3 regions of the Metabacillus sp. SLBN-84 genome follow, and region 2 is predicted to be linked to each of the others. Evidence: riboswitches for the same ligand, from Rfam matches in the RefSeq annotation. Region 2 holds a riboswitch; each other region holds the start of a gene.
The links. Region 2 has a riboswitch for S-adenosylmethionine ahead of metK (methionine adenosyltransferase). Riboswitches for the same ligand answer to the same signal wherever they lie in the genome.
Positions count from the first base shown of each region.

Region 1 (4,232 bases), 2.3 Mb from region 2:
TTATCATCTCACGTACCACAATAAGTCTTGTAAGGCTGATCGTCATTCAGAGGAAGCTTGCAGTATTCTTCCTGTTCCGGAGAGTACGCATACGGATTTTCCAATACACGCAGCAGCCTCTCAGTCACACTGTAATTTCCCTCAGCAGCGGCTGCAAGGGCCTCTTCTACCCGGTGATTGCGGGCAATGACTGCGGGGTTGCTGTTTTTCATCAGCTGCAGCGACTCCTCTTTTGATTGCGTCTGCCTGCTTAGCCTCTCTTCCCAAAGACGATTCCACTTTCCGAACTCCTCTGATTGAAACAGGGCAGAGTCCCCGTATGAACCAGTCGTGAGTGACCTGAACGAATTTGTGTAATCCGCATGATGCTTCTGCATCAACTTCAGCCATTCCTGAACGAGAGACTCGTCCTCTTCTTCCTGAGTGAACAAGCCCAATTTAGCCCTCATTCCATTAAGCCAGTACTGCTGATACAAATCACTGTACGCTGAGAGGGTATCCTGCGCAATCTCAACCGCCTTTTCTTCATCCTCATGAAGCAGCGGCAAAAGGGATTCTGCCAGTCTTGCAAGGTTCCATCCTCCGATGTAAGGCTGATTTCCGTATGCATAGCGGCCATTGACATCAATGGAGCTAAATACAGTTCCCGGATCATATGCGTCCATAAAGGCACATGGTCCGTAATCGATGGTTTCTCCGCTGATTGTCATGTTGTCTGTGTTCATGACACCGTGAATAAATCCTGCAAGCTGCCATTTGGCAATGAGTTCAGCCTGACGGTCAATCACTTTCTTTAAAAAGGACAAATAGGCGTGTTCATTTTCTTCAATCTCTGGATCATGCCGCTTGATTGCATAGTCAGCAAGCGTCTTTAAATCCTCTATGCTTCCCCAGTTAGCCGCATACTGGAAGGTGCCAACCCTAATGTGGCTTGAAGCGATCCGGGTCAGAACTGCACCAGGCAAAAACGATTCCCGGATCACAGCATCCCCCGTCGTGACCACTGCAAGACTCCGTGTCGTCTGGATGCCGAGACCATGCATGGCTTCACTGATAATGTACTCTCGAAGCATTGGACCAAGAGCAGACCGGCCGTCGCCTCCCCGGGAAAATTTCGTCCTTCCTCCGCCTTTCAGCTGCATATCGATTCTCCGGCCATCCGGCGTCAAGTGCTCACCAATCAGGATCGCCCGGCCGTCTCCAAGCATTGTAAAATGGGCCAAATTGGTGGCCGGCATATGCTTGTGCAATCGGCTCTGCACCATCTGGAATCCGGTTTCCCGCGAAAACGTCCGCATCGCTTTTTAATGTGTCAGCGCTGAGACCGAGAGAAACAGCCAGTTTTTCATTGAACAGCACTATTTCAGGAGAACTTGCCGCAGCCGGTTTCTGACTGGCAAAAAAGAGTGACGGAAGACGCATGTAGCTGTTGTCAAATTTCCATCCGCTGGTTAAATTATTCATCCTGTCTCCTTTCTTGTTTTCATTCAGGTTTAGGATAAACTGTATTTCAATTATTTCAGAGGAAGCGAATTTACTCAAGAAATAACAAAAGCGGAAACGCCTTGAACAGATCCGATAGGCAGATAAGAATCCGGCAGAAAAGTCCGGGTTTGACTTTTTTGCTGGATTTGTTCTGACAGAGGATCTAGGCGGTGGAGCTGGACGCCGATCACGTTTCAAAGTTTTTCACAACTCATTTTTTATAATTCCCATCAGAAAAACAGCCCAATACGGACTGTTTTCATTCTGCTCCATTTATTTGCCTTCCATCCACTCAGGCTTTCCAAATCCTTTAAAATCTTTGTCTATTGCCTCCTCAAACTCTTCGGATTGAACAACGTCTTTAATATCCTTGGCGATTTCCGACTCAGCGTCTTTTGTGTTCATCACAACGCGATTGCGGTGTACATCGTTCATGTTCTCGAGAGTCACCGCATCCGCAAGGTCCATTTTAGCTGCAAGAGCAAAATTCCCCGGCACGGCAGAAAGGTCCGCATCTTCTACAGCTCTTGGAAGCTGTGCAGCTTCGATCGGAAGGAACGTCAGTTTTTTAGGATTCTCCGTCACATCTTTTTCAGATACTTGAAGCGGGCTGACCTCTTCATTTAACTGAATCAGTCCTGCGTCCTTCAGAATATGAAGCGCCCTGGCAGCATTCGTCGGATCGTTTGGAATGGCGACTGAGGCACCCTCTTTGACTTCATCAATGTCCTTTACTTTATCAGAATACAATCCCATTGGGGCCGTCGGAACTGTGATAATTTCCGAAAGCTCCAGTTTGCTTTGCTCAGCGAATGTTTCCATGTAAATTTTGTGCTGAAACAGGTTTGCATCCAGTTCATCATTGCCAAGGGCATTATTAGGCTGAATATAATCGTTGAACTGAATAACCTCAACTTCATATCCTTTCTTTTCAAGGCCGGGTTTAATGGCCAGTTCCACCATATCTGTGTATGGACCGGCTGATGCGCCGATTTTAATTTCTTTCTTCTCTCCATTTGTTTCTTCTGCGCCGCACGCAGACAGGATTCCCGCTCCTGCCACTAATAATGCCAATACCATTTTCTTCATGTCTTTTTCCCCCTAGATTGAATAAAAAAATTCCTCCTTCATTCAGAAAGAGGAATCGTATGTATGACGACTTATCTTTCAGAATGAAGAACATTCTGCAGGATTTAGCACCGTTCCAATTAAGGAGGTTGCCGGACGTCGCAGGGGCCTGTTCCCTCAGTCACTCTTGATAAGCAAGCTATTAAATTGAATAACGTAATCTTATACTGTGTATTGGGTTCTGTCAATCACTATTTTAGAATAATCAAAATAGTAAGATTAACACTCTGCTAAAAAGCACCGTCCCGATGAAGACGGTGCAGCTCAGAGCTGTGTTCAAAATCAGATCTGCGAAAGGATCGCATGTTTTTCTTCACTTGACACAAAATTCCGCTCACCGAACACATTGTAGTCATTTAAGCGGATTTTATTAAGGATCGCACGGTAAAAGTGGCCGGCCGCTTTCACAGGTGCGCGGGAATGCAGAGGGTATTCATGCATAGTCAGCATCGCTGTATCATAATGCTTTTCCGCTTCTGCCGCAAGATGCTCCCATACTCGGATAAATTCAGGGGTTACCTTCTGCTGCTGCAGATCAAATTCGGTCATTTTATGTCTTGCCATCACCTCTTCAGGGACATAAATGCGGCCGCGTTCAAGATCTTCTCCGATATCCCTTAGGATGTTCGTCAGCTGCATGCCGAGTCCAAGAGCAATAGCCCCTTCCCGAAGAAGGCTTGTCTTTTTCGGAGCAAGCACCGGCAAAAGCATGAGGCCGACTGTGCTTGCAACGTGATACGAATAATCGAGCACTTCTTCCATAGACTGATAGCGGATTTTGACAAGATCCATTCCCTGGCCTTTAATCATGTCCCGGAAAGCTTCCACATCCATATCGTAATTGGTGAATGTATCGTGAAGGGCCACCCACATGAAATTGTCTCTGGAGTAGTCCCCTCTTAGAAAAGAGTCAAATTCAGCCGTGAATGCCATTAATTCTTCGCTTGGCCTCTCTCCCTCGTCTACAATGTCATCGACGATTCTGCAGAATGCATAAACAGCCCACACTGCTTTTCTTTTTTTGGGAGGCAGAAGCGAAAAAGCTTTATAGAAAGTTTTAGAATGATGCCGGATGACTTCTTCACATTGCTGATAGGCTTGTTTTAAATCAACCACTCAGACTCACTCCTTCCCTCTCTTTGTTTTGATGATCGGATAAGATGGCAGAAACCATCAGCTTCGCCCCCTGCATCACGATCGGGACTCCGCCTCCGGGGTGAATCGAAGCTCCTGCTGCATAAACGTTTGTGAGCTTGGATGGTTTAACCTGCGGTCTGAACACGCCGGATTGAAACAAAGTCGGAGCGATGCCGAAGCTTCCTCCCTGAAAGAGTCCTTCCATTTCTTTGTCATCCGGTGTTCTGACTTTTTTCCACTGGATCGACTTTCTGAGTCCGGGGAATCCTCTTTCTTCAAGCTGATCAATAATCTTTTCAACGAACCCTTCCTGTTCCCCCCAGTTGATCGAACTGCCTGACGGCACCGGCACAAGCGCGTATAAAACGCCGTGTCCCTCGGGTGCAAGTGAGGAATCGATTACAGAAGGATGAAATGCGTAGATGGAAGGATCTGACGGAACTTCTTTTGTTTCAAAGATTTCTTTCATATGCTGCTGAAAA
Region 1 is NZ_JBRJIP010000001.1:3,341,253-3,345,484, forward strand. It holds partial or broken gene RKD52_RS17020 (protein adenylyltransferase SelO) at 9-1,464, opposite strand; gene RKD52_RS17025 (MetQ/NlpA family ABC transporter substrate-binding protein) at 1,759-2,574, opposite strand; SAM riboswitch class I at 2,643-2,750, opposite strand; gene RKD52_RS17030 (phytoene/squalene synthase family protein) at 2,896-3,729, opposite strand; gene RKD52_RS17035 (phytoene desaturase family protein) at 3,722-4,232, opposite strand, start outside.
Region 1: it holds a riboswitch for S-adenosylmethionine, as region 2 does, so the genes downstream of both, RKD52_RS17025 (MetQ/NlpA family ABC transporter substrate-binding protein) here and metK (methionine adenosyltransferase) in region 2, are expected to answer to the same signal.

Region 2 (4,232 bases):
CTGTCAGAACAAATCCGTCAAAAAAGTCAAAACCGGACTTTTTTGACGGATTCTTATCTGCCTATCGGATCTGACCAAGGCGCTTGCGCTTTTGTTCTTAGACTGTAGGTCCGCCAAGCGCTTCAATCTCAGCTGAAACGTTCTTGAACTTTTTGAAGTTTTGTTTGAATTGTTCCGCAAGCTCCTGCGCCTTTGCGTTGTAGGCTTCCGTGCTGTCCCATGTCTTCACCGGCTGGAGCACTTCATCAGGCACTCCCGGTACATGAATTGGAATTTGCAGGCCGAAGTTTGCATCGGTTACTGTCTCAACGCTGTCAAGCTCACCTTCAAGTGCAGACTGAACCATTGCACGCGTATACTTAAGCTTCATACGCTGACCTGTACCGTACTCTCCGCCGGTCCATCCCGTGTTTACAAGGAACACATTGGCACCGTGCTCATCGATTTTGCGTCCGAGCATTTCGGCATAGACTGTTGCCGGAAGCGGAAGGAATGGTGAGCCGAAGCATGTTGAGAACGTAGCCTGCGGTGATGTAATGCCGCGCTCTGTTCCGGCAAGCTTGCTTGTATAGCCGCTAAGGAAATGGTACATAGCCTGTTCTTTCGTCAGTTTGCTGATTGGAGGCAGAACTCCGAATGCATCAGCTGTCAAAAAGACGATTGTATGAGGATGTCCGGCAATGCTCGGCATCACAATATTGTCCATTGCTTCAAGCGGATAAGCTGCTCTTGTATTTTCAGTGAAGAATGTATCATCATAATCTGCCGCTCTTGTATCGTCATCTAGGACCACATTTTCCAAAACAGATCCAAATCGGATCGCATCAAAGATTTGCGGTTCTTTTTCTCTTGTGAGGTTGATGCACTTGGCATAACAGCCTCCTTCGATATTAAAAACACCCGCATTTGACCAGCCGTGCTCGTCATCGCCGATCAATTTGCGTTTCGGATCTGCAGAAAGCGTTGTCTTTCCTGTTCCTGAAAGTCCGAAGAACAGGGCGACATCACCTTCCTGGCCGACGTTAGCCGAGCAGTGCATCGGCAGAATGCCGCTCTCAGGCAGAAGGTAGTTCATAACAGAAAAAATGGATTTCTTCATTTCGCCGGCATATTCCGTACCGCCGATTAAAATCGTTCTCTTTTCAAAAGAGACAATAATGAATGTTTCGGAATTTGTTCCATCAACAGCAGGGTCTGCTTTGAAATTCGGTGCAGAAACGATTGTAAATGGATTTGTATGCTGAACCAGCTCATCTGGACTTCCAGGCTGGATAAAAAGCTGCTGGGCAAATAAATTATGCCATGCAAACTCGTTTACAACCTGAATCGGAAGCCGGTATTTCGTATCGGCGCCGGCGAATCCTTTGAAAACAAAGAGCTCATTGCGGTCTTTTAAGTATGATAGGACTTTTAAGTATAGCTTTTCAAATGCTGCTTCTGAGAAAGGCTGATTCACAGAACCCCATTCAATTTTGTCTTCTGTGGATTTTTCGTTTACAATGAATTTATCCTTAGGTGAGCGGCCTGTATATGTGCCTGTAGTTGCACGTACGGCTCCCGTTGATGTCAAAACGCCTTCTTTTCGCTCCAGAACCTTTTCAACAAGAACTGGAACCGATAAGTTATGAAATGCATTTTCCCCATTAAGTAACACTTCAAGCTCGTTTGTGATTTCGATTGAATTCATCCCATACCCATCCTTTACCTATATTTCGGAATTTTATCTATAGTTTCATCCTGCTCTTGTTAATTAGTATAACACATTAAAATAAATAGTCTATACTATTTAACTTATTCTACGTGAAAATTCACGAAATGGAACAAATACCGCTCTGTTTTCCTCGAAAATGAGACATATATAATAGAAGTGTTTCGTCCCCACCTTTTTGTGGAACAGAAGAAAGAAGAGTAAAAAAAAGGAACATAAAAACCTTGTCATTTTTTGTTGACACCTGTATAAAAAGTGCGCTATCATATGACCTTGAACGGATTCTCTTATCCCGAGCTGGTGGAGGGACAGGCCCTGTGAAACCCAGCAACCTGCTTTACCGGAAAAATTCATTTCAGATCAGAATGCCCTGAGTGAATTTGAAAAGCAAAGGTGCTAACCTGATGCAAGGCGAAAGCCCTTGATCGATAAGAGCGAAAGGCTGCGAATTCAGTAAATAACCTTTCCTCGCGGGAAAGGATTTTTTATTTTTCAATGATATTTTGCCTGAATGTACTCGTGGATTCTCCTAAAACATGCCAACTGAAATATTTTGCCGAATGGTCAAAATATGAAAGGGAATGAGTTCCGTATCATCTACCTTTTGAGGAGGAAAACTTTAATGACTAAACAACGTCGTCTGTTTACTTCAGAGTCAGTAACTGAAGGTCATCCTGATAAAATCTGCGACCAGATCTCTGATTCGATTCTCGATGCAATTCTTGAAAAAGATGCAAATGCCCGTGTAGCGTGCGAAACATCTGTAACAACAGGTCTTGTGCTTGTTGCCGGTGAAATCACAACTTCTACTTATGTAGACATTCCTAAAATTGTCCGTGAAACAGTTAAGGAAATTGGCTACACTCGTGCAAAATACGGTTTCGATGCTGAAACTTGTGCAGTACTTACTTCCATCGACGAGCAGTCAGCTGATATCGCCATGGGTGTTGACCAGGCGCTTGAAGCCCGCGAAGGAAAAATGACTGACGAGCAAATCGATGCAATTGGTGCAGGTGACCAGGGTCTTATGTTCGGATATGCGAACAATGAAACAAAAGAGCTTATGCCTCTTCCAATTTCACTGGCTCACAAGCTTTCCCGCCGCCTGACTGAAGTGCGTAAAGAAGACATTCTTCCTTACCTTCGTCCGGATGGAAAAACTCAGGTAACGGTTGAATACGATGAAAATGACAAGCCTGTGCGCATTGACACAATTGTTATTTCAACTCAGCATCACCCTGAAATCTCACTTGAGCAAATTCAGCGCAATGTAAAAGAGCATGTTATTAATCCGGTTGTTCCGAAGGAATTAATCGACGAAGATACAAAATATTTCATCAACCCGACTGGACGCTTTGTTATCGGCGGACCTCAAGGGGATGCCGGTCTGACTGGCCGTAAGATCATCGTTGACACTTACGGAGGCTACGCACGCCACGGAGGCGGCGCATTCTCAGGCAAGGATCCTACAAAAGTTGACCGCTCAGCAGCATATGCAGCGCGCTACGTTGCTAAAAACATTGTAGCTGCAGGTCTTGCTGACAAGTGTGAAGTTCAGCTTGCATACGCAATTGGTGTTGCACAGCCGGTTTCTATTGCAATTGACACATTTGAAACAGGTAAAGTGAAAGAAGATGTGCTGGTAGACGTTGTGCGCGAGAACTTCGACCTTCGTCCAGCAGGCATCATCAATATGCTGAACCTTCGCCGTCCAATTTACAAACAAACGGCTGCTTACGGTCACTTCGGCCGCAACGATCTTGACCTTCCATGGGAAAGAACGGACAAAGCAGAGGCTCTTAAAGAGCAAGCGTTAAACCGATAAGATTTCAAAAGATGAAACTTGCCTTTAGGCGGGTTTCATCTTTTTTTGAGCTCATTTTTAGAAACATTAGGCCATAATCTTTTTTTTTATGTAAAAATATGCAACTTTCCGGCAGTTTCTGTCGTTTCACAGGCAGTCAAAAAGCTGGAGGGAAAAAAATGTGCGGTTTTGCAGGTGTTGTTGATTACAGTCAATCAAAGAAAACGGAATACATGGAGCTTATAAAAAATGCGGGCAGGATGATACGGCACAGGGGTCCGGATGACGGCGGGATGTTTGAGGATGATCACGTGATTCTTGCATTCAGAAGACTCAGCATCATTGACGTCAACGGTGGTCATCAGCCCATGTCTTATCAAAACGGCCGCTATCACATTGTGTTTAATGGAGAGATTTATAATTATGTGGAGCTTAGAAAACACTTGCTTTCAAAAGGCGCTTCATTAAAAACGGAAACAGATACAGAAGTGATTGTCGCGCTGTATCACTTGTACGGAGCGGAAGTCGTCGATTATTTGAGGGGGATGTTTTCCTTTTTAATTTGGGACAGATTAGACAGGCACCTCTTTGGAGCAAGAGACCATTTTGGAATTAAACCGCTCTACTATATTGAAGACGGACATACGGTCCTTTTTGCTTCAGAGATGAAAAGTATAAAAGAATATTGTTCAGATCCTGTGATTGATGGCCATTCATTGC
Region 2 is NZ_JBRJIP010000001.1:1,075,497-1,079,728, forward strand. It holds gene pckA (phosphoenolpyruvate carboxykinase (ATP)) at 98-1,687, opposite strand; SAM riboswitch class I at 1,993-2,143, shown strand; gene metK (methionine adenosyltransferase) at 2,331-3,533, shown strand; gene asnB (asparagine synthase (glutamine-hydrolyzing)) at 3,692-4,232, shown strand, end outside.

Region 3 (4,232 bases), 290 kb from region 2:
GCGTCCGTGATCAGCAACAGAGTTGCTCATAATAATCGTTCCGCCTTCAGGAATATCTTCAAGTGATTTATGCTTTTTAGAATAAACACCGATCGGCTCGATGTGAATTCCGCCTGCATTCACAAAATCGTAGTCCTTGTTTTCAGCCATCTGTGACTCAAGGTACGGGATGTGCTGGAAGTAGTTTGCATCAATTTCTTCGCTTGCAAGAGATTTGTTCGGCAAGATGTAGTCCTGGAAAGGAACGATATCAAGCTCGATGCCTTTTTCTTCAAGTAAAGGCTGGGCTTCTTCTAAAATTTCAGCGTGAGGAACATTAGATGCTCCGATTTTCAGTGTTTTAGATTCCTCGCCGCCCCCATCACCGCCGCCGCAGGCAGCAAGAGCAAAAGCAGATGTAGCAAAAACAGCACTTAAGAGTAATTTTTTCATAGTGATAATCCTCCCTAACGTTTGTCTAATTTTGATGTTATAAAATCTCCAATAAATTGGATAATGAAAACAATGACAAGTATTAAAATGGTTGCAATCATCGTTACAGCATTATTGTTTCTCTGGAAGCCTTCCAAAAAGGCAAGGTTTCCAAGGCCGCCTGCACCAACTACTCCAGCCATGGCTGTGTAGCCGACAAGAGCAATCGCTGTTACTGTAATCCCGGAAATTAAAGCAGGAGATGATTCTGGAATCAGGACCTTCCAGATAATCGTAGATGTTTTAGCGCCCATTGATCTGGCCGCTTCAATAACTCCTTTATCAATTTCACGGAGTGCAATTTCAACCATACGGCCATAGAACGGAGCAGCTCCGATAATTAATGCCGGCAGTGCCGCCTTTGCACCAAGAAACGTATCAAGAATGGCCTTGGTAAAAGGAATAAGCAAAATAATCAGCAGGATAAACGGAATCGATCTAAAAATGTTTACAAATGCAGATATGATGACATTAACCGGCTTGTTTTCCCAGATACCGCCTCTGGATGTAAGGAAGAGCAGCAAGCCGAGGATAATACCCAGCACAAATGTTGCTGCCACCGAAAATGCAGTCATGAACAGGGTTTCACTGGTTGCTTCCCATACGTTTTCCCATCTCACGTTCTCAAACATTTGAAATCACCTCCGCCTCGACCTCTTGGCTGCGGATGTAGGCCATCGCTCTTTCAAGTTCAGCCTGTTCGCCGTCTATATGGATAAACAGTGTGCCGTAAGATCCGCTTTGCGTTTGTGAAATTTTCCCCTGAAGAATATTCACCTGAATCGGATGGTTACGAATCAGGTTCGTAATCAGAGGATTTTCAGTAGAATCACCTACAAATGTCAGCTGAATAACCATGCCGTGCTTATATTTTTCAAGGATCAGTTCCATTGTTTCCTGCGTGTCATCCGGCTCTGTAATTTGTTTCACAAAGCGCTTTGTGATCGCCTGCTGAGGCTTTCTGAATACGTCAAGCACTTCTCCCTGCTCGACAATCTTTCCGCTTTCCATTACTGCTACACGGTGGCAGATTTTTCGGATAACATGCATTTCGTGGGTAATCAGAACAATCGTCAGCCCTAACCGTTCGTTAATGTCAACAAGCAGGTCAAGAATGGAATCAGTTGTCTGCGGGTCAAGTGCTGATGTCGCCTCGTCACATAGAAGCACTTTTGGATTGTTGGCAAGGGCTCTCGCAATTCCGACCCTCTGCTTTTGTCCTCCGCTCAGCTGGGAAGGATATGAATCTTCCCGTCCTTCAAGTCCGACAAGCTTGATCAGCTCTTCTACTCGTTTAGCCCGCTGCTCGCTTTTTATTCCGGCAATCTCAAGCGGAAACGCAATGTTTTCACGTACCGTTCTTGACCAAAGCAGGTTAAAATGCTGGAAGATCATGCTGATTTCCTGCCGTGCCTTTCGAAGTTCGCTGCCGCTGATTTTATCGATGCCCCTGTCGGCTACCTGAATGGAGCCGTCTGTTGGTTTTTCAAGTCCGTTCAGCAGGCGGATAAGTGAACTTTTTCCGGCGCCGCTATAACCGATAATTCCGAAAATTTCACCTTTGTTTATGTCCAGATTGACTGAATCAACAGCCGTAACACGGCCATTCTTCGTCTGAAATACTTTTCGTACGTCCTTTAGCGTAATCATGAATTCACCTTCTTCCAAAATTCCACTCACTAACATTTTGCTCTATATCGCCTTGCTTCATGTTTTTTCTCAAAAAACAAAAAGCCTTTCTGCAGAAATGAGCAGAAAGGCATATGTGAAAAAACCTTTCTCTCATCTTTCAAAGCTGCAAGCTTTGAGTGAATTGGCACCTTTTCAACGATGTTGACGGTTGCCGGGCTTCATAGGGCACTTCCCTCCACCTCTCTGGATAAGAGACTGACAAATTTATTAAATTGACTGTATATTTAGTGAGTTTATAGTACGAGAGTGATTCTATCATGCATCAAAAGTACGTGTCAAGAACAAAACTTCAGGAGCATGCTTATCGTGCTGTAGATTCTGTCAGTGACCTTATGCCGACGGCCTTCTCAATTGCCTGCTCCAAGTCTTCAAGCAGGTCGTCTATATGTTCAATACCAACAGAGAGTCTGATTAGATCTTCCGTTACGCCTGATTTCCTCAGGCCGTCAGCGTCGAGCTGCTGGTGTGTTGTGCTCGCAGGATGGATGATGAGGCTCTTTGCATCCCCAACATTGGCAACGTGTGACCACAGCTCTGCAGAGTTGATCACTTTAGCCCCTGCTTCGCGTCCGCCTTCAATGCCGAATACCACGACTGCACCGGCTCCCTCCGGTAAGTATTTCTCAGCAAGTGCCCGGTCCGGATGCTTTGAATCTTCAGGATAGAGAACCCATTTAACTGCAGGATGTCCGTTCAGATAGTCTACAACCTTCCTAGTATTCGAGATATGCTCTTTCATTCTGACATGCAGCGTTTCAAGACCGAGGTTAAATTGAAAAGCATTAAACGGGCTGAGTGCAGGCCCAAGATCTCTCAGCAGCTGCACTCTTGCTTTAACAATATAAGCCGCTTCCGGAAGGGCTTCTGCGTAAACCAGGTTATGATAGCTTGGATCAGGTGTGGTGAAACCCGGGAACTTTCTGCTGTTCCAGTCAAATTTCCCTCCATCTACAATAACGCCGCCAAGCGTTGTGCCATTTCCAAGCAGCCACTTCGTCGCTGAATGAACAACGATATCAGCCCCGTGTTCGAGCGGACGGCACAAATACGGGGTGGCGAATGTATTATCTACAATCAGCGGAATCCCGGCCTCATGGGCAATTTTTGCAACGGCTTCTATATCCAGCACTTGAAGACTCGGGTTGCCAATTGTCTCAGCAAAAATCGCCTTCGTTTTTTCTGTAATCGCGCTTCTGAAATTTTCCGGGTTCTCCGGATTAACAAATGTGGTTTCAATGCCGTATTTAGGCAAAGTCGTCTGGAAAAGATTATAGGTTCCCCCGTAAAGACTCGATGCTGACACGATTTCATCCCCGGCACCGGCAATATTCAGAATCGAGAGGGTGATGGCTGCCATACCGCTTGCTACCGCAAGACTTCCGACACCGCCTTCAAGTTCAGCGATGCGCTCCTCAAGGACGGAGGAAGTCGGGTTATGTATACGGGTATAAATGTACCCCTGTTCTTTTAATGCAAATAAGTTTGAGGCGTGCTCAGTGTCATTAAAAACGTATGCATTAGACTGGTAAATCGGAACAGATCTGGCGCCTGTTCCAGGATCAGGATTTAGCCCTCCATGAATGTTGACGGTCTCCAAACGGTACTTTTTTCGAGTCATGATCCATTTCTCCTCCCAAGTTAAAAAAATAAAAAACCCCTTCAAAGAAGAGGCGCGCATCCCGGTCTTCTTATCTTTCAGAGCATATCCACTCTGCTGGAATTGGCACCGTGAGTTACTCGCTGTATCCGGTTGCCGGGCTTCACAGGGCCAGGCCCCTCCACCGCTCTTGATAAGATTTCTTATTATTTCTATTGGGATTGTATCATTTTATTTCTTTTTAAGTCAATTATTTGTTTGAATTTTTAAAAAATTATTTGCAGAGCTGAATGAGTGACTCTACTCGAAGTATATTTCTGAATGACCCTTTTGCCTCCATAGCTCCAAGTTTTACAAGCTGTAAAAGCCTGATTGGCGAATGAAAGCAATCTTGAAAATGCCTTTCTTCCCCAGCAATCTGCACATGAAAGAGTTCATTATCACTGCTTACATGACAGTTGCCTTTTTGCAG
Region 3 is NZ_JBRJIP010000001.1:784,762-788,993, reverse strand. It holds gene RKD52_RS03820 (MetQ/NlpA family ABC transporter substrate-binding protein) at 1-432, opposite strand, end outside; gene RKD52_RS03815 (methionine ABC transporter permease) at 447-1,103, opposite strand; gene RKD52_RS03810 (methionine ABC transporter ATP-binding protein) at 1,096-2,121, opposite strand; SAM riboswitch class I at 2,251-2,357, opposite strand; gene RKD52_RS03805 (O-acetylhomoserine aminocarboxypropyltransferase/cysteine synthase family protein) at 2,465-3,781, opposite strand; SAM riboswitch class I at 3,849-3,960, opposite strand; gene RKD52_RS03800 (hypothetical protein) at 4,035-4,232, opposite strand, start outside.
Region 3: it holds a riboswitch for S-adenosylmethionine, as region 2 does, so the genes downstream of both, RKD52_RS03810 (methionine ABC transporter ATP-binding protein) here and metK (methionine adenosyltransferase) in region 2, are expected to answer to the same signal.